DNA from 3 places in the Lysinibacillus sp. NPDC056185 genome. Region 2 is predicted to be linked to each of the others. Evidence: riboswitches for the same ligand, from Rfam matches in the RefSeq annotation. Region 2 holds a riboswitch; each other region holds the start of a gene.

What was found. Region 2 has a riboswitch for lysine ahead of ACMZ42_RS12530 (amino acid permease). Riboswitches for the same ligand answer to the same signal wherever they lie in the genome.
Positions count from the first base shown of each region.
Region 1: it holds a riboswitch for lysine, as region 2 does, so the genes downstream of both, ACMZ42_RS02620 (transporter substrate-binding domain-containing protein) here and ACMZ42_RS12530 (amino acid permease) in region 2, are expected to answer to the same signal.
Region 3: it holds a riboswitch for lysine, as region 2 does, so the genes downstream of both, ACMZ42_RS14475 (aspartate kinase) here and ACMZ42_RS12530 (amino acid permease) in region 2, are expected to answer to the same signal.

Region 1 is NZ_JBLLLQ010000002.1:28,991-35,855, forward strand. Features, by position in the region: gene ACMZ42_RS02605 (2-oxoglutarate dehydrogenase E1 component) at 1-2,359, shown strand, start outside; gene odhB (2-oxoglutarate dehydrogenase complex dihydrolipoyllysine-residue succinyltransferase) at 2,451-3,683, shown strand; gene ACMZ42_RS02615 (hypothetical protein) at 3,896-4,351, opposite strand; lysine riboswitch at 4,629-4,815, shown strand; gene ACMZ42_RS02620 (transporter substrate-binding domain-containing protein) at 4,930-5,796, shown strand; gene ACMZ42_RS02625 (amino acid ABC transporter permease) at 5,968-6,693, shown strand; gene ACMZ42_RS02630 (amino acid ABC transporter ATP-binding protein) at 6,706-6,865, shown strand, end outside.
Region 2 is NZ_JBLLLQ010000010.1:138,670-145,534, reverse strand. Features, by position in the region: gene ACMZ42_RS12540 (nitric oxide synthase oxygenase) at 1-555, shown strand, start outside; gene ACMZ42_RS12535 (CynX/NimT family MFS transporter) at 648-1,856, opposite strand; lysine riboswitch at 2,032-2,208, shown strand; gene ACMZ42_RS12530 (amino acid permease) at 2,296-3,759, shown strand; gene ACMZ42_RS12525 (response regulator transcription factor) at 4,741-5,433, shown strand; gene ACMZ42_RS12520 (sensor histidine kinase) at 5,438-6,373, shown strand; gene ACMZ42_RS12515 (ABC transporter ATP-binding protein) at 6,510-6,865, shown strand, end outside.
Region 3 is NZ_JBLLLQ010000014.1:8,926-15,790, reverse strand. Features, by position in the region: gene uvrC (excinuclease ABC subunit UvrC) at 1-852, shown strand, start outside; gene ACMZ42_RS14480 (hypothetical protein) at 863-1,096, shown strand; lysine riboswitch at 1,194-1,372, shown strand; gene ACMZ42_RS14475 (aspartate kinase) at 1,591-2,829, shown strand; gene ACMZ42_RS14470 (hypothetical protein) at 3,077-3,349, opposite strand; gene ACMZ42_RS14465 (methyl-accepting chemotaxis protein) at 3,444-4,703, shown strand; gene ACMZ42_RS14460 (YslB family protein) at 5,197-5,631, opposite strand; gene ACMZ42_RS14455 (succinate dehydrogenase cytochrome b558 subunit) at 5,904-6,512, shown strand; gene sdhA (succinate dehydrogenase flavoprotein subunit) at 6,579-6,865, shown strand, end outside.

The DNA of each region.
Region 1 (6,865 bases), on a different contig from region 2:
TGAATATAATCACGTAGTAGCAACAGAAGAACGTGATTGGATTCAAGCACAAATTGAAACAGGTTCATTTAAACAATCATTATCTTCTAATGAGAAAAAAGCTTTATTAGATCGTTTAACTCGTGTTGAGAACTTCGAGAAGTTTATTCATAAAACTTTTGTAGGTCAAAAGCGTTTCTCTGGTGAAGGTTTAGATACTCAAATCGTCCTATTCGATGAAATTTTGAAAACAGCTGAAACAAATAGCGTTGAAAATGTACGTATTGGTATGGCCCACCGTGGACGCTTAAATGTGTTAACACACATTTTAAATAAACCATACGATATGATGTTCTCTGACTTTGCACATGTTTCTAATGAATTATTTATCCCAGAAAACGGTCGCCTTGAAATTACTAAAGGCTGGACTGGTGATGTTAAGTATCACATGGGTGCTTCATATATGCGTGAATCTGGTATGAATGTTAAACTTGCTTACAACCCATCTCACTTAGAAGTTGGAAATCCTGTTGTTTTAGGTACTGCACGTGCAGCACAAGATGACACTTCTAAACCAGGGCAAGCTGTCCATAACCGTACAAAAGGATTAGGTATTCTTGTGCATGGTGACGCTGCGTTCCCAGGTCAAGGGATCGTAACAGAAGTATTAAACTTTGCAAAAACTGAAGGGTTCACTACTGGTGGTACAGTTCACATCATTGCTAATAACATGATTGGATTTACAACTGAACTACAAGACTCTCGTTCATCTGTTTACTCTTCTGACCCTGCAAAAGGTTATGAAGTACCAGTTGTGCATGTAAATGCAGATAGCCCTGAGTCTGTAACTTTAGTAGGTCGTTTCGCAGCTAGCTACCGTCAAAAATTCGGTAAAGATATCATCGTTGACCTTATCGGTTACCGTCGTCATGGTCACAATGAAACGGATGATCCAACTGTAACAAACCCTGAAACATATAAATTAGTTTCTATACATGAGCCAGTTCGTGGTTTATACGGCGCTCAATTAGCAGCTGAGGGTGTAGTTTCTGCTGATGAAGTTGCAGCATTAGATAAAGCTATCTATGCAGAAATGCAAGCAGCTTATGATCATGTAAAAGAAATGGCAGATAAAGATGAACACAAACATTTAGAAATGCCAGAAGAATTAAAAGTAGAATTCCCACAAATTGATACAGCAGTTGGTGCGGAACGTCTAGGAAAAATTAATGAAGAGCTTTTAGTGTTTGAAGAAAACTTTGAACCACAGAAAAAACTTGGCAAAATTTTAGAAAAACGCCGTGATGCATTTGCTTCTGCAAAAATCGACTGGGGTCATGCAGAAACTTTAGCTTATGCAACAATTATTCAAGATGGCACACCAGTACGTTTTACAGGTCAAGATGCACAACGTGGTACGTTCTCTCAACGTCACTTAGTGTTACATGACAAAAACAATGGTAATTTATTCACGCCACTTCACCATATTTCAGGTGCAAATGCATCATTTTCAGTACACAACTCTCCACTTACAGAAGCTGGGGTAGTGGGCTTTGAATATGGTTACAATTTAGAAAATGGCCATGTATTATCAGTTTGGGAAGCTCAATTTGGTGACTTTGCTAACATGGCACAAGTTATGTTTGATAACTTTATTTCAGGTGCACGTGCTAAATGGGGTCAAAAATCTGGTCTAGTTATTCTTTTACCACATGGTTATGAAGGTCAAGGTCCAGAACACTCTTCAAGCCGTATGGAACGTTACTTACAAATGTCAGCTGAAAATAACTGGTTCGTAGCAAACTGCTCAAACGCAGGTAACTACTACCACTTATTACGTCGTCAAGCAGCATTATTAGGTACAGAAGGCGTTCGCCCACTTGTAGTTGTATCACCTAAGTACTTACTTCGTCACCCATTAGCTGCAGCAAATGCTGATCAATTAGCAAATGGCTCATTCCAAGAAGTAATTGAACAACCAGGTCTAGGTTCAAAAACTGAAGCTGTAGAACGCATTGTATTAGGTTCAGGTAAAGTAATGATCGACATTGCAGACCGTATTAAAGATGGTGAAGGCTTCGATCACCTACACATTGCTCGTGTAGAACAACTTTACCCATTCCCAAAAGAGCAAGTTGCTGGTATTATTGCAAAGTATCCTAATGTTAAAGAAATCGTTTGGGTACAAGAAGAACCTAAAAACCAAGGTTCTTGGAATTATGCATTAGAAACATTACACGACCTTTCAGAAGGTAAAAAGCTACGTTATGTAGGCCGTCCTGCAATGAGCTCGACTTCTGAAGGTGATGCAGATTCTCATAAAGCAGCTCAAGCCGCACTTGTAGAAGAAGCAGTTGCTGAGCCTGTAAAGGTTAAATAATCACATATTAAATTTTTGAGAGCCGGGCTACTTGCTGAGGCAGTAGCCCTTTTATGTGCATAATGCACGTTAATTAAAGGAGGAAATGAAAGTGGCTGAAATTAAAGTCCCTGAATTAGCAGAATCGATTACAGAAGGTAGTATCGCACAATGGGTAAAAAAAGTGGGCGATCGCGTTGAAAAAGGTGAATTCATCGTTGAACTTGAAACAGACAAAGTAAACGCTGAAATCATTTCTGAAGAAGCGGGAGTTTTAACTCAAATTTTAGCTGAAGAAGGCGATACTGTACTTGTTGGTCAAGTAATCGCAGTAGTAGAAGCTGGCGAAGGTGCAGCACCTGCTCCAGCGGCACCAGTTGCAGCAGCAGTAGCACCAGCAGCAGCACCACAAGCGGCACCTGCTCCAGTTGCAGCAGCTCCAGTTGTAGAAGAAACTACTGGTGAGCGTGTAATCGCATCTCCAGCAGCTCGTAAACTTGCTCGTGAAAAAGGTATTGACCTTGCTGCTGTATCTCCAGTAGATCCACAAGGCCGTGTACGTGTACAAGACGTAGCAGCTCATGGTACAGCACCAGTAGCAGCACCAGTAGCAGCAGCACCTAAAGCAGTTGTAGCTGTAGATGATTCACGTGTAACAATTGAAAAAATGAGCCGTCGTCGCCAAACAATTGCAAAACGCTTACTTGAAGTAAAACAATCTACAGCAATGTTAACTACATTCAACGAAGTAGATATGACAAACGTTATGGCTTTACGCTCTCGTAAAAAAGACCAATTCTTCGAGTCAACTGGCTCTAAACTTGGTTTCATGTCATTCTTCACAAAAGCTGTAGTTGCAGCGCTTAAAAAATACCCATATGTGAACGCACAAATCAATGGTGATGAAATTCACTTAAACAACTTCTTTGATATCGGTGTAGCTGTATCAACAGAAGAAGGTTTAGTAGTACCGGTTGTACGTGACGCTGACCGCAAAAACTTTGCTGAAATTGAAGATTCAATTGCAGACCTAGCTAAAAAAGCACGCGACAAAAAATTAGGTTTATCTGATCTTCAAGGTGGCTCATTCACAATTACAAATGGTGGTGTATTCGGTTCATTAATGTCTACACCTATCATGAATGGTACACAAGCTGGTATCCTTGGTATGCATACTATCAAAAAACGTCCAGTTGAAGTGAATGGTGAAGTAGAAATTCGCCCAATGATGTACTTAGCTCTTTCTTATGACCACCGTATTATCGATGGTAAAGATTCTGTAGGCTTCCTTAAAACTGTTAAAGAACTACTTGAAAACCCAGAAGATTTATTATTAAATTCTTAATTCCTGAGTTTATTAAAACCTTGCAAACATTGTTTTGCAGGGTTTTTTCTTTTTATGGAGCAACTCTTAAGAAAGCGACGGAAAGAGAACGAAGCGATGGATAGAAGAGCTAAAGTGACGGAAAAAGTACTCGTATCGACGGAAAGAAAAGCTGAATCGACGGAAAGAATAGCCAAAGCGACGGTAAGAGAACGAATCGATGGATAGAAGAGCTAAAGTGACGGAAAAAGCATTCGTAGCGACGGATAGAAGTGCAGAATCGACGGAAAGAAGAGCCAGAGCGACGGAAAGAAAACCAAGCGACGGAAAGAAGAGCCAAAATGACAGATAAAGTATTCATAGCGACGGATAGAAGAGCTGAATCGACGGAAAGAAAAGCCAGAGCGACGGTAAGAAAACGAAGCGATGGATAGAAGAGCTAAAGTGACGGATAAAGTACTCGTAGCGACGGATAGAAAAGCTGAATCGACAGAAAGAAAAGCCAGAGCGACGGAAAGAAAACGAAGCGACGGATAAAAGAGCAAAAGTGACGGATAAAGTACTCGTAGCGACGGATAGAAAAGCTGAATCGACGGAAAGAAAAGCCAGAGCGATGGAAAGGGAACGAATCGACGGATAGAAGAGCTAAAGTGACGGAAAAAGTATTCGTAGCAATACGGATTTTCCAAAGAATCGGCTTTTCATTTACATTATTATAACTGCATCCAAGTATATAAATTGGGTAAAGTTCGTATAAAGAAGCATAGGCGACTTTACGGATTCTTTCGGCAAAGCGGCAGTCTTAATTATTTTCAACTTTGCAAAAGTGTATATAAGGCATTAAAAGGATAAAAAACCCTAATATTGTAATTAGTCAGAAAAGTAATAAAATTATCTTGACGAACACATTAGCTTTATAGTAGTATCTTAATATCAATTAAATATACAAACCTCACATTTATCCTATTGTGAGGTAGAGGCGCGGTATTTATTAGTTCATTGTTGAGTACAAGCAAACGAAGACGCAATGGAGAAGGAACTATCGCCGAAGTATAGAAGGAGCTCGTACTTTTATGCTGGGTCTGCAGTGAATAAGTGCAGGACTGTCCTAGTAAATTATTTTCCAGGTTTATTAGGTTGTGCTATCTCGGAATGATGGAATTATAGTGAGGATTTGGGCAACTGTTAAAAAAGTAAGACCTAAGTTCAGTACTTAGGTCTTTTTTGGTACAGTTGTCTTATTTTTTACAGAAAAGGGGAGATTTACATGAAAAGAAAATGGTTGGTATTAATGTTGACCGTCATGACTGCAATTTTGCTAGCAGCTTGTGGTGCTGGTGACAAAAAGGCTACGACGTCATCTAGTAATGACGGTAACAAGACGAGTACGGAAGAAGGCGGCGGCCAATTCCGTATTGGGATGGAAGCAGGTTATGCTCCGTTTAACTGGACACAGCAGGGTGATGCAAATGGCGCAGTAAAAATTGCGGATAATGCAGAATATGCGGGTGGTTATGATGTGCAAATGGCGAAAAAAATCGCTGAAGGCTTAGGAAAAGAATTAGTTATCGTAAAATTGGAATGGGATGGCTTAGTACCAGCACTACAGTCCAATAAAATCGATGCAATCATTGCTGGTATGTCACCTACTAAAGAGCGTAAGCAAACAGTTGACTTCACTGAAAACTACTATACATCTGATTTTGTTATGGTCATTAAAAAAGGCAGCAAATATGAAAAAGCAACTTCTATCCAAGATTTCTCTGGTGCTAAAATTACATCACAATTAAATACATCTAACTACAATGTCATCGATCAAATCAAAGATGTAAAAAAACAAACTGCAATGGATAACTTCCCAGCAATGCGCGTTGCATTAGAAGCTGGAAAAATTGACGGCTATGTAGCTGAACGTCCAGAAGGTATTTCCGCTGCTGCTGCAAATGATAAGTTCGCGTATGTGAAGTTTGAAAAAGGCTTCAAAACAGATATTTCAAATACATCCATTGCAGTTGGTTTACGTAAAGGCGATGCAAATCTTGAAAAAATCAATGAGATCTTAAAAGGTATTTCTGAAGATGATCGCCAAAAAATTATGGAAGAAGCCATTCACCAACAACCAGCAGCACAATAACATGATGGCACGGGCTATCTGCTAGTCCGTGCCATCTCATTACAATTTATAATCTTTCTAAATAATAATAATGTCTGAGCTAAAAGTTTCATAAAATAAAAGAAACAAAGGCTCCATCCAAGACAGGATACTGTAACGAACAAGCAACACGACGTTGTTAGGAGGAACATCATGAGTTTTGATTGGATTATTTCTATTGTTGAGAACAACTGGCAAATGTTTTTACGAGGTGCGTATTATACATTACTTATTTCTATTAGTAGTACAATTATTGGTGCACTTATCGGATTTTTCATCGGAATTATGCATACCATTAAGGTTCGTAAAAAAGGTGTAAAGTTCTATAGCTTAAAGCTCATTAATTTTATACTAACATGCTATGTCGAATTTTTCCGTGGTACACCAATGATTGTACAAGCAATGGTTGTATTTTTCGGATTAGATATTGCATTTGGCATTGATATGCACTTTATTACGGCAGGTATTTTAGTTGTTTCATTAAACACAGGTGCTTATATGACTGAAATTGTTCGCGGTGGTATTGTATCCATTGATAAAGGGCAGTACGAGGCTGCATCGGCAATTGGTATGAACCATTTTCAAATTATGCTACATGTTGTATTACCACAAGTTGCGCGAAATATATTGCCTGCAACAGGTAACCAATTAATTATGAATATTAAAGATACAGCAGTATTAAATGTTATCGGGGTTACGGAATTGTTCTTCCAAACAAAATCGATCGCGGGTAATAACTTCCGCTATTTTGAATCCTTCTTTATAGCTTGTGTCCTTTATTTCATCATGACATTCACAGCATCGAGAATCTTACTGTATATTGAAAAACGACTGGACGGACCAGATGCCTACCAAAAAGAACAGAAAGAAGCAGTATAGGGGGACGAACAAGTGACAATTATTAAAATAGAGCATTTAAGTAAATCATTTGGTCGTAACCAAGTGTTAAAGGATGTAAATTTCCAAGTAGAAAAAGGTGAGGTTGTCTGCTTAATCGGTTCTTCTGGATCAGGTAAATCAACATTACTACGCTGCATTAATTTACTGGAAA
Region 2 (6,865 bases):
GGAAGGGAACCACAAGTGGTTACTATCCCTGACGAATATGTACTAGAGGTACCTATTCGTCATCCGGAATCTGCTCAAGTAGAGAAGCTAGGATTAAAATGGTATGCAGTGCCGATTATTTCAAGCATGCGCTTTCAAATGGCAGGTATTGATTTTGAGGCGGCCCCATTCAATGGTTGGTATATGGGTACAGAAATTGGAGCACGTAATTTAGCAGATCATGAGCGTTACAATATGTTGCCCGCTATAGCAGAAATTTTCAATCTTGATACAACTAAACAGGCTTCTCTATGGCGTGATCGCGCATTAGTTGAGCTAAATATTGCCGTTCTGCATTCCTTTAAAGAAGACGGTGTCAGCATAGTAGATCATCATACAGCTGCACAGCAATTTAAATTGTTTGAGGAAACAGAAGCAGCAGCGGATCGAAAGGTTACTGGCAATTGGACGTGGTTGATTCCACCTCTCTCACCAGCTACGACTCATATTTTCCATAAACCTTATGTTAATGTTTACAATACACCAAATTACTTTTATCAGAAACCACCTTATTAGTAGAGAAAGGCAGCACACTTTAAGATTGTGCAAATACAAAGCGACCCATGATCAATTATGCCGAGGCATAATTTAATCATGAGCCGCCCTTTTTAATTCACATATTCATTTTTAGAAGCCCTAAATGAACATATAAAGAGAATAAATGTTACGACAACAAATAACCAGCCGGTGATATTCCAACCACCGAATAAATCATGTAAATAACCAAATAAGATTGGACCGATTGCGGCTAATAAATATCCTAGTGATTGTGCAAATCCTGATAAATCAGCTGCCTCAAAAGCTGTACGGGTACGTAGTGTAAAGAACATCATCGCTAATGCGAATGAAGCGCCTCCGGCTAAGCCTAGTAGCACCATCCACAGTACAGCGAGGGTCGTCCATTCCATGACTACTCCGATAAAGCCAACTAAGTAAAATACTGTAAACATTAATACGAGAGGACGTTGAGATGTCATTTTACTAGCGATAATAGGAACAGCTAAAGCCATTGGAACTTGTGAAAATTGCATGATGGAAAACATCCAGCCTGCGCGATCTGCAGCTAATCCTTGTGATATATATATTTCAGGAATCCAAGCGGCAGTTGTGTAGAATAATAATGACTGAAATCCCATAGCCCCTGCTACTGCCCAAGTAACAGGTGATTTCCATAATGGTGTACGTTCTTTCGTAGTCTTATTAGTCGGTTCAGGCTTATTAAATTTCAACTGTGGAATCCAAATTACAATAGTTAACACCACAAGAACAAGTGAAATGGCCAGTGCACCTTGCCAACCAAGTGATGAATTGGCAACAGGATAGCTAATGCCAGCACCGAGTCCAGCCGTCAAATTCATCGACATTGTGAAAAATGCCATAAGTAAACCTACGTGAAAGGGAAATTTCAATTTAAGTAATCCTGGAATTAGTACATTACCAAATGAAATGGCTATACCAATTAGCATCGTACCAAATACGAGTAAACTAGTTGTGCCAAGGGAGCGTAGTACAATCCCTCCCCCTAAAAGAATAGTTGATAAAAATAATGTTAATTCTAGTCCAAATTTACGTGCGACAATTGGAGCGAATGGTGAAATGATTGCAAATGCTAGCAATGGGATCGTTGTTAGAAAGCCTGCTAGTATATTGGATATGCCGAGGTCTTCACGGATAAAGGAAATGATAGGTCCAACAACTGTTAGCGGCATCCGTAATGTCGAGGCAATACAAATTATTCCGATAACGAGCAATAAGGTTGTACCTTTCCAGTTAATTTTCCTGCTAGGATAAGTATCGGTATGTTCATGAGTAGTCAGATAAATCCCCCCTTGTTAGAACAAATTTGATTGAATCACTATACCACTTTATCACATTAATAAAAATAGTGGAAAATTCACAAAATATAGAATATTAATTGAGTTATTGAAATGCCATAGGTCGTATGTTAAACTAATACCCATCATAAATTTAATATTTAATGCCTCATGTTTGTAGTGAGGTAGAGGTCGCGGTATTTAAGAGTATGTTAATGGAAATGACAAGCATTAGAGAAATTAGCTGAAAGGAAATACTGCCGAAGTGTGAGGGGACTTGAAAACCTCATGCTGGGGCTGTCTCCGAAAGGAACAGAACTGTCACGTTTGAACAACGTGTTGAGCTATCATTTTGAAGGAACAGAGGATTTACTTAGCCATCACAGCAACGTTCATGTGATGGCATTTTTTTCGCCTCTTAAAAAAGGAAGGAAGCTATATCGTGAGTGAAATAAAAGTCAATCAGCTCGGTCATAAAGCACCGAAGCTGAAAAAAGAATTAAAAAGCCGTCATATTACAATGATTTCATTAGGCGGTACAATCGGTACTGGATTGTTTTTAGCTAGTGGAGGTGCCATTGCGCAAGCAGGCCCTGGCGGTGCACTACTCGCCTATGCATTAATCGGAATCATGGTGTATTTTTTAATGACGAGCTTAGGGGAAATGGCAGCTTATATGCCATCATCGGGCTCATTTAGTACGTATGCTACAAAATTTGTAGACCCAGCTCTAGGCTTTGCGCTTGGCTGGAACTACTGGTACAACTGGGCAATTACAATTGCGGCAGAAATTTCTGCTGTCTCATTAATTATGAAATATTGGTTCCCAGATAGCTCATCAGCACTTTGGACTGTTTTATTTATTGCTGTCGTTTTAACGTTCAATCTATTATCGGTAAAAAGCTATGGTGAAAGTGAATATTGGTTTGCCATGATAAAGGTTATAACTGTCATCATTTTTATTATTATCAGTTTCCTAATGATTTTTGGTATTTTAGGAGGAAACGCTCCGGTAGGCTTTACGAATTTCTTTATCAGTGATGGACCATTCCACGGTGGATTTCTTGCTACATTTGGTATTTTCTTAGCTGCTGGATTCTCGTTCCAAGGGACAGAGCTACTTGGAATAACAGCAGGTGAAACAGATGATCCTGGTAAAAATATTCCGAAAGCTGTTAAGTCTGTTTTCTGGAGAATTCTTTTATTCTATATTTTAGCGATCGGTGCAATTGGGCTGCTGATTCCATTTACAGACTCACGTTTGCTATCTGAAGATATCGCTGTTTCACCATTTACACTAGTGTTCGACCGTTTAGGAATTGCCTTTGCTGCTTCATTGATGAATGCTATCATTTTAACGGCAATGCTGTCAGCAGGGAATTCAGGGCTGTACGCATCTTCTCGTATGCTTTGGCAATTGGCAGTAGATGGACATGCACCGAAATTTTTCGCTAAACTAAGCCGTCGAGGTATTCCGATTTACGCATTACTGGCGACTTTAGCTGTAGGCTCCCTAGCATTTTTAGCTTCATTCTTTGGTGATGGTGTAGTCTATATGTGGCTTCTAAATGCCTCTGGGATGTCTGGCTTCATTGCTTGGCTAGGAATTGCATTTAGCCATTACCGTTTCCGTCGAGCATTCGAGGTACAGGGCTTAGATCCGAAATTGTTACCGTATAAAGCAAGGCTATTCCCATTCGGCCCGCTATTTGCCTTTACGGTTTGTATGATTGTTGTTATTGGACAAAACTACAATGCCTTTATGGGTAATACAATAGACTGGTATGGAGTCCTTGTCTCCTATATCGGTATTCCACTGTTCTTATTCTTATGGCTTGGCTATAAAATCAAGCATAAAACTAAAATGCTTCCATTAGAGCAATGTGATTTAAAAGTCGAACAATAAAAAATAAAACTGTCCTGTAAGTCATAGAAATTGACTTGCAGGGCAGTTTTTTTAGTTTAATAATAAATTTGTAATTCTAGACGTACAATCAAAATACTCCAAGTGAACGATTAATCTTTAAGGTTCAAAACCTCGTATCACCATAATTGCAATCATCGATCCGTAGATGACAAGAATAAGCAAAATGATGAGTAATCCTAAATATTTAGAAATACCTGTTTGTTTTGATCGAATTCCGGATACCCCAAAATAAACACTCGTTATCCACAGTAGAGCACCTAAATAAAAGTAAATACCAAAAATGCCGTTTTTACTTAATGAACTAGCATAAAACAATAACAATCCAATAATACAAAATATAATAGAAAAAAACCGTAATTCCTTCTAAAAGTCATTTCTCCAGCCCTTTCTAAATTATTTTGATTATTGCTAACAATATACCGATCAATACAGTATGTTACAAATCTGCATTTTAGGCTTCAGATAAAATTACTGGAGAGAATAAAAAGGGGACTTTAGTTTCTCGAATCGTCCCCACTTTTGGTGCACAACCTTAATATGGTAAAATGATAGATAAATAACACATCATCAAATTTTGGGTAGGACATTTGTTGAAACGTATACCATGCATATAAGTTGATTGGAGTGGTGGCTGGGCGACTCCTTGGGGATTAGCAATAGAGGAACGAAGGCTAAAACCATCACGTCCTGTGATAACGCCTTCGTGACCAACATCCTGCTGCTGACGCTTCGTTAGCACTACGCTTTCGCTGTTGCCCCAAGCGGTTCATCGGACGCCCCCAGGAAGCTCTGCTCTGCACGAAAGCGAAGCGTCAGCGGCAAATGTTTTATCTGTGCGAAAGCGAAGCGGCAGCAACAAAGCGCCCAGCTGGAACGGAAATCAACCCCTCTTTGTGGTGATGATCATAGTAATGACAAGTCATAAATATACTGCTTTATATTAGAAAGAGGTGCATGAAAGTGCAAAAGCATATTTTACTAGTAGAAGATGACGAAGCCATTCGTGAAATGGTAGAAAACTATTTAACGATGGAGGGGTTTCTTGTTACCTCTGCAGTAAATGGAGAAGAAGCATTACAAAACTGTTTAAACAACCCCTTTGATTTAGTGATCTTGGATATTATGATACCGAAACTTAATGGATTAGAAGTTTTAAAGATTATACGAGAGCAAGCATCACTTCCAATTATCATTATGTCAGCCAAGGATAGTGATGTTGATAAAGCATTAGGATTAGGATTAGGGGCAGATGATTATATCGCTAAGCCATTTTCGATGCTGGAATTTTCGGCACGTGTTAAAGCCGCAATTCGTAGAGCTACAAAATACTCCAGTCAAGTAGAGGAGAAGAAAGATATTGTAGAGATAGACAACTTATCGATCGACCTTGTTAATTTTTCAGTTGAGAAGAATGGACAACAAGTAAAGCTCACATCAAAGGAATTTGCTATCTTAAAATTATTCGTGACAAATCGTAATCGAGTTTTTACAAAGCAGCAAATTTATCAATTGATTTGGAATGATGCTTACTATGGGGATGAAAATATTATTAATGTACATATAAGAAGATTACGCGAAAAAATTGAAGACGATCCATCCAATCCTCTATATATTAAAACACTTTGGGGAATCGGCTATAAATTTGAAGGATAAACTGATGATTATATTACTATTACTAATGATTGTGTTACTCTTAGGTATTATTATTTTTCAGGTGAGAGCAAAAAAACAACAAAACGCTATGATTCAATACATGCATCAAAAACTGCAAGCAATCATTAACGAACAATCGAGCGAAAAGATTTTAGTGTCGACGGCTAATCAAGAATTACAGCAGCTACTAATTGCGATGAATGCGTTGCTAGACCACAACCAAAAAGTACTGGCGACACATCGAAAAATGGAAAGCTCTATGAAAAAGATGTTGGCCAATATTTCTCATGATCTTAAAACGCCTTTAACAGTTGTACTAGGTTATACGGAAATGCTGAAGCTTCATCACTCACTTAGTGAAGAGGAGCAGAGACGATTGCTCACTGGCGTCCATTCGAAAACATTGGAAGTATTGAAAATAATCCATACATTTTTTGACCTGGCAAAATTGGAGGCAGGAGATACAGACTATCCAATGACGAAAATTAATGTAAGTGAAATTTGCCGGAAAAATATTTTATCATTTTACGATATGATCACATCTATGGGCCTAGAGATCGATATAGCAATACCAGAGATATCCGCATATGCACGTGGCAATGAAGAAGCGTTAGATAGGGTTTTGAATAATTTACTGTCCAATGCAGTTGCCTATGGAGCGGCAGGAAAAATCATTGGGCTCACAGTAAGAAATGATGATACGAATATTTTTATTGATGTATGGGATCGTGGTAAGGGGATCGACGAATATCATATTGATAATGTTTTTGAAAGAATGTATACACTTGAGGATTCCAGAAATAAATCCTTCCAAGGGAGTGGCCTTGGCTTAACTATTACAAAACGCCTTGTAGAATTAATGGAGGGTTCCATCCAGCTTTCTAGTATCCCATATGAGAAGACCATTTTTACAGTTTCTTTAAAACGAATGACATACTGAGCAGCCATGCTTGTAGAGCTTTTTAAGTGCTTTACAAGCTTTTCTTCTGCGCTTAAGAAATTTGTAAGAATCAAGTAATAAATTAGAGAGTTTCATTTTTTATAATAAGGATAGCAAATTTAAAGGAGAGATCTACATGACATATATTGTGAAAACAAATCAGCTTACGAAGGTGTTTGAGGGGAAAGAAGTCGTTTCTGCTGTGACTATGCATGTGAAAAAGGGAGAGATATACGGTTTTTTAGGTCCTAATGGTGCCGGAAAAACGACAGTCATGAAAATGCTAACAAACCTTACGAAGCCAACGAGTGGAGATATTGAAATCTTTGGTGAAAAATTAATGGACCGCTCATTCGACGTGCTGAAAAGGATGGGAACGATTATTGAATACCCAATTTTTTATGAAGATTTAACTGCACAGGAGACGTTAGAGCTACATTGTGAATATATGGGCTATTATGACAAGAAAGAAATTTCCCATGTCCTAGATCT
Region 3 (6,865 bases), on a different contig from region 2:
GCAGATATTTTAACGGAATTACTAGAAGTTAAGGTACTGACACCAAAACGTGGGCAAAAAAAAGAGCTAGTTGAATTAGCGACGAAAAATGCTGAAATTGCTGTAGCAGCAAAGTTCCAACTTATTGAACGTCAGGAAGAGCGCACAATAGGAGCGTGTGAGGCGCTCGGTGAAGCGATGGGCATTTCTACGCCGTTACGGATTGAAGCCTTCGATAATAGTCATATGCATGGGACAGATGCTGTATCTGCAATGGTTGTATTTATCGATGGAAAACCTGCGAAGAAGGAGTATCGAAAATACAAAACACGTACCGCCGCCAAGCACGATGATTACGGGGCAATGCAAGAAGTAATACGTCGTCGATACACACGTGTATTAAAAGATGGTCTACCTTTACCGGATTTAGTACTAATAGATGGTGGGAAGGGGCAAATGGAAGTCGCGCGTGAAGTATTAGAGGATGAGCTCGGCCTTGTCATTCCAATTGCCGGATTAGCAAAAGATGAAAAGCACAATACGTCACAGCTTCTATTTGGTGATCCACCAGAAGTTATTGCGTTAAAACGTACAAGTGATGGATTCTACTTATTACAACGAATTCAGGATGAAGTACACCGCTTTGCTATAACCTTCTTACGACAGCAGCATGAGAAACACGCTATACAATCTGTCCTCGATAATATAGAGGGAATTGGTCCGAAGCGAAAACAACAATTACTCAAGCATTTTGGCTCTGTCAAAAAAATTCGTGAGGCAAGTATGCAGGCATTACAGGAAGCCGGGATGCCTGCTAATCTTGCTAGCAATATTCATGCTTATTTTCATTCAGCAGAAGACTCTCACCTCTAAAGGTAGTGAGATGAATGCAGATGGAATTCCTTTTCAGTGGATGTACAAACACCTACTGAATGAAAATGAAGCCTTCGGACGCATTGTTTATCTGCGCGAAAGCGAAGCGTCAGCGGCAAATGTCTTCTGCGCGAAAGCGAAGCGTCAGCGGCAATTACGCCAAGGCGAAATTGATTTTCGACAAGACACATTGTCAAAGGATTGGACGTATGCTAAGGTTGTATATAACATTGCTCTTCAATAAAGCGATGTTATATACGGCGCCTTAGTTTTTTTAGTAGTTTCTACTTATTGAATTGGAAATTTCTTCACTAAGGTTCAATTAAATACGATCACTATTTAGTGATGATAGAGGTGCAAGGTTCAAGAGTAGTACATGCGAGGACGAACAAGTCCAGTGAAAATGTATGAAAGGGGAACTTGCCGAAGTGGAGCATCGTTGTTTCCGATGCTGTGCTGGTTTTACATTTAAGAGATGTAAGACTGTCGATTCTAAACGTTTCGGAGAGCTATCACACATGCGCAAGTTACTTTATTGTACATGTTATAGGCAGCTTTCACGTTATGTGAGGAGCTGCCTTTTTAGTTTTCCGAAACAACATTTTTTCAAGTCTGTTACTTTTACCTAAGAGGTGAAGGGGTGCTATTTGCTTTTGTGGTGTTATTTTGTGAAAAGCTGCAAAAGCATAGCTACTTTATAATCAGTAAAATGATTGAATACGAAGGAGAATGATAAAGATGGCGAGAGTTGTGATGAAATTTGGTGGTGCTGCATTAGCATCAACAGAGCACATTCAAAATGTTGCGCAAAAGGCGATTGCAGAAAAGGAAAGAGGTTTTGATGTTGTCGTTGTCACTACAGCTATGAGGAGTATATCTAAAGAATTAACAAAGATGGTTCGTGATTTATCAGACAATGCATCTAAGCGTGAACTAGACGCATTACTTTCAACAAGCTCACAACTTACTAGTACATTAGTGGCAATTGCTTTACAGGAGGAAGGATATGATGCTGTGTCATTAACGGGCTGGCAGGCAGGCATTGAAACTGATGCTATGTATAGCAATGCCCGTATTGATGGGATGGATGCTAGACGAATAGAAGAGCATTTTGTACAGGGGAAAATCGTAGTCGTTGCTGGGGAACAGGGTATCGATAATTTACGGAATATTACGACGTTAGGTAAAGGTGGGGCGGAAACGACGGCTATAGCCATTGCAGCAAAATTGAAGGCGAAGCGGGTAGATATTTACACGAATGTGGATGGAGTCTATACAGCTGATCCAAGTCATGTTGCTGGGGCACAAAAGCTAAAAGAAATTTCCTATGATGAGATGCTAGAGCTATCAAACTTAGGGTCACAAATTTTACACCCGCGAGCTGTAGAGTTAGCAAAGAAGTTTCAAATCCCGGTTATCATTAGGTCGAGCGAAATAGATACAGTAGGTACTTTATTGAAGGAGGAAGTTGAAATGGAAAAAAATTTAATTGTACGAGGTGTTGCCTATGAGTCAGACGTTATTCGCTTAACGATTGGTTATGATGCTTATTCTAATGCTTCGTTAGCAGATATGTTCACAATACTTGCGGAAAATCGTATAAACGTCGATATAATCGTACAAGCAATAATTGATGGCTTAAAGCCGACTGTATCATTTACCATTTTAAAAGAGGAGTTCGCTGAAGCATTACGTGTACTAGAAGATAGTAAAGTATCACTAGGATTTAGTTTTGCAGATTTTGAAATTGGTTTAGCGAAAGTTTCCATTATTGGATCTGGTATGGCGTCTAATCCAGGGGTGGCTGCCCGAATGTTTGATCGTCTACGTCGTGAAGATATCCCTGTAAAAATGGTAAGTACTTCTGAAATAAAAGTGTCTGTCGTTGTACCTCAGGACGAAATGATTCGTGCAGCAAATGCATTACATGATGAATTTAATTTATTTCAGGAAATGTCTTTTGTACAGAAAGCGTAGCGACAACTGAGTGATCAACTTCGTGCCGCTGACGCTACGCTTTCGCGCAAAAAACATCAGTTGCTGACGCTACGTTGCACTACGCTTTCGCACAAAAACATTTGTTGGCCTAATGCCTTCGGACGCAATTTAAAAGAGTCAAAGATGGATAGAGCACCCAAAGTCAAATTCGTGGATAGAGCCACCAAAATCGTGGATAGAGCATTCAACTTCGTGGATAGAACCACCAAATTTGTGGATAGAGCACTCAAAGTCGAATAGAACCACCAAAGTCGTGGATAGAGCACTCAAATTCGTGGATAGAACCACCAAAATCGTGGATAGAGCACTCAAATTCGTGGATAGAACCACCAAATTCGTGGATAGAGCACTCAAAGTCGAATAGAACCACCAAAGTAGTGGATAGAGCACTCAAATTCGTGGATAGAACAGCCAAAGCGACGGAAAGAAGGGCATAATTGATTTTAGAACAAGCACTTTTCATATAATGTTGAAGAGGATGTGTCAGTAAAAGGCACATCTTTTTTTGTTCACATCAATTTAATACTTTATCTAATTCTATTGTTATATAATAAAATATGACATGTTTTACCAAAGGGAAGGTGGAAGTTTGTATGGGGTTATTTGGTTTATTTCAAAAGCCAATGGATGAAAGCGTTGAGAGGCACAACGATATAGAAATACAAATATTAAAAAAACGAATTTTGGAATTGGAACTTGAGCAGGAAAGTATTGATGTGAAAAATGCGATTTTAGACTTTGTACTAGCGCATATGGAGTTAATTAATTTTCAAACGGCTTTAAAGGTTCAAAATGTCTCTACGAGTGTAGGGGATATTTCAGCAATGAGTGAAGAAATGTCGTCAAATACAGAGGAGGTGCTTGCGGTTGAGCAAAATGTTAATGCAAACATTCAAGAAATAAAACAGCATTCATTACTACTTGTAGAAGAAATGGAATCATCCATTTCAAAAGGTGAAATGGTTCAGGAGCTGTTGACCAAAGGAGCAAATTCAACAGAGCAACTGAATGATGAAATGACTAAAATGGATGATATCAGTAAAGGTGTAACCGGGATTGCCGATCAAACGCAACTACTATCTTTAAATGCCTCTATTGAAGCCGCACGTGCTGGTGAGCATGGAAAAGGCTTTAATGTTGTCGCGATGGAGGTAGGGAATTTAGCCAACAGCTCGAAAGGTTCATTGCAAGAAATGACAAAGATTCGCTCAGTCATTGATAAGAAATTACATAATACAATAACAAATATTAAAGAAGTCGAACATTATTTAACTGACTTTATAAGTGTCATGAAGGACAATATTGCTAATCTGACTGTAACAAGTAGAAATATTGAAGAAGCAGCACATGGTATTCATCAAATAACAGTTGCATCAGAAGAAAATGTAATAGCTGCAGGTCGTTTAGCGGAAACGACGACGGAATTATCACATTCTAGTGACTTCTCGGATATAATACAAAATCAAGTATCTGAAATGTTAAAAGCTATTGCACCGACAATCAGAAAACCATCAGAGCAAACGGTAGTTAGCCAATTGGCAGCAAGGTTAATGGATCATGCTAGCTTTTTACGAAATGCTATTCAAAAGGCTGGTCAGAAAGAAACGATAAAAACGTATCATCAATGTATGTTTGGAAAATGGTATTACGGACATTTTGAGGAATATCAGAACTTACCAGAATATCGTCATATTGAACAACCACATGAATTAGTACATATGGCCGCACAAAAATTAGTGAATGAACTGTCAATTAATAACATAGAAGAAATGATTCAACACTCACTTAATATTTTGGAGGCATTTATTGGGTTAATAGATGTACTTTTAAAAGAAAGACGTGCACAACTATAAATTAGAAAAATGATTCGTAAACATAAACGAGGGGGTGATTTCCGTTCCGGCTAGGCGCTTTGTAGCTGTCGCTTTGCTTTCGCGCAGAGCAGAGCTTCCTGGGGGCGTCCGATGAGCCGCTTCACTCGCTATGCTCGCTCCAGGGTCTCGGGCCAACACGATGTTGGTCACGAAGGCGTTATCACAGGACGTGATGTTCTTAGCCTTCGTTCCTCTATTGCTGATCCCCAAGGAGTCGCCCAGCCTCCACTCCAATCAGCCAATTCACATGACATACGCTTTAGCAACATGTCATCCCTAAACTCATCATCTTAACGAGGGGGTGATTTCTGTTCCATCACGACGCTTTACTGGGGGCGTCCAATGGAGCTGCTTCGCTTGTCCATTTATGACGCTACTCCAAGGAGTTGCCCAATCTTCGCTACAATTAACTTCTATTGTATACATAAAAAGGATTGTCATCCATAAATGTGGGATGGCAATCCTTTTCGTTTTATTCTGTAGGAACGGTATTCATGATTCTTTCTTTAACGTCCCATTTTACTGTGAACGTTACATTTTGTTGCTTTTCACGTTTTTCATCATAGCATTCTGTTAAATAACCTTTTACTTGCTGGATTTGCTCAGCTATAAATCCTGCTTCAAGTCTAAAGCTTCGAAGACCGATTTGTAACAGTTCTGGATCATTTGTCAACTGGAATATACGTCCATCTTTCGATTCTTTGACAAGCTCTAAATTACCCCAACAGGCATCTGCGAAAAATGCGATAAGTTCATCTTGACTTGTACATGGGAACTTCCGAGCTAGATCTTTTCCTGCCCAGTAAAGGACATCATCTTCGTGTTTACCAAGAATGGAAGATAAAATATAATCGCGAATTATCTCATAGCCAAATGCTGAGATTGTAGGAGATGAAGTGTTTAACATTGAAAGCCTTCTTTCTTAGAATTTTCTTAAAATTTGACACTGATAAAGTAAAGATAGATTTTTCGAGAAAAAACGATGCATCATGTACTAGATTACTTATTTAATAAGGAATATGAAAAACTTTAAGTTGCCTTGACGCTCGTAGCTCTTGAGAGTACAATAAACATGTCATAATATTGTACCATGATGAAATACACAGTCAATGAAGTATCAGTTACAAAATGATGACTTCTTTAGTTGTGCTATTTTAAGTACTAAGGGGGGTAACAGTCTTGTCGAAAGATCGAGAGTTTTTATGGCGTCGCTTACATTCTCTACTTGGTATCATTCCAGTAGGTCTGTTTTTAACGATGCACCTGTTCATTAACTTTACAGCAACAGGCGGAGCAGAAAGTTACAACGATGCTACCGCAGTAATGGAAAAGATTCCATTCCTTATCCTAGTTGAATGGATTGTCATTTATATTCCATTAATGTTCCACGCATTCTATGGTGTCTACATTGCATTCACTGCTACACCAAATACAGGACGTTTCAGCACATACCGTAACTGGATGTACTCATTACAACGTTTCACTGGTGTATTCTTAGTGATCTTCATTGCATGGCATATTTTCCAAACTCGTATTCAAAAAGCACTTGGTACAGAAGTTGATTACGACATGATGGCGGATATCGTTTCTAATCCATTCATGCTTGGATTCTACATCGTTGGTATTATATCAGCAACTTTCCACTTATCTAACGGTTTATGGGCATTCCTAGTTAGCTGGGGTATTGTACAATCTCCTCAGTCTCAAAAGATTGCTACTTATGTAACAAACATTATTTTCGTAATTCTAAGTGTAGTTGGTGTGGCTGCTATTTTAGCTTTTGTTTAATTTAATAGAAGCTACTATAGAGTACATGCAATCATTGCAATTTTTTAAGAGGAGTGAGAAATAATCATGGCGAAAAGCAAAATAATTGTTGTCGGCGGCGGTCTAGCTGGTCTGATGGCAACGATTAAAGCAGCTGAAGTTGGTACTGAAGTTGATTTATTCTCATTAGTTCCTGTAAAACGCTCACACTCTGTATGTGCGCAGGGCGGAATTAATGGTGCGGTAAATACAAAAGGTGAAGGGGATTCTCCTTGGATCCACTTTGATGATACAGTTTATGGTGGGGACTTCTTAGCGAACCAACCACCTGTTAAGGGTATGTGTGATGCAGCCCCTGGTATTATTCACTTAAT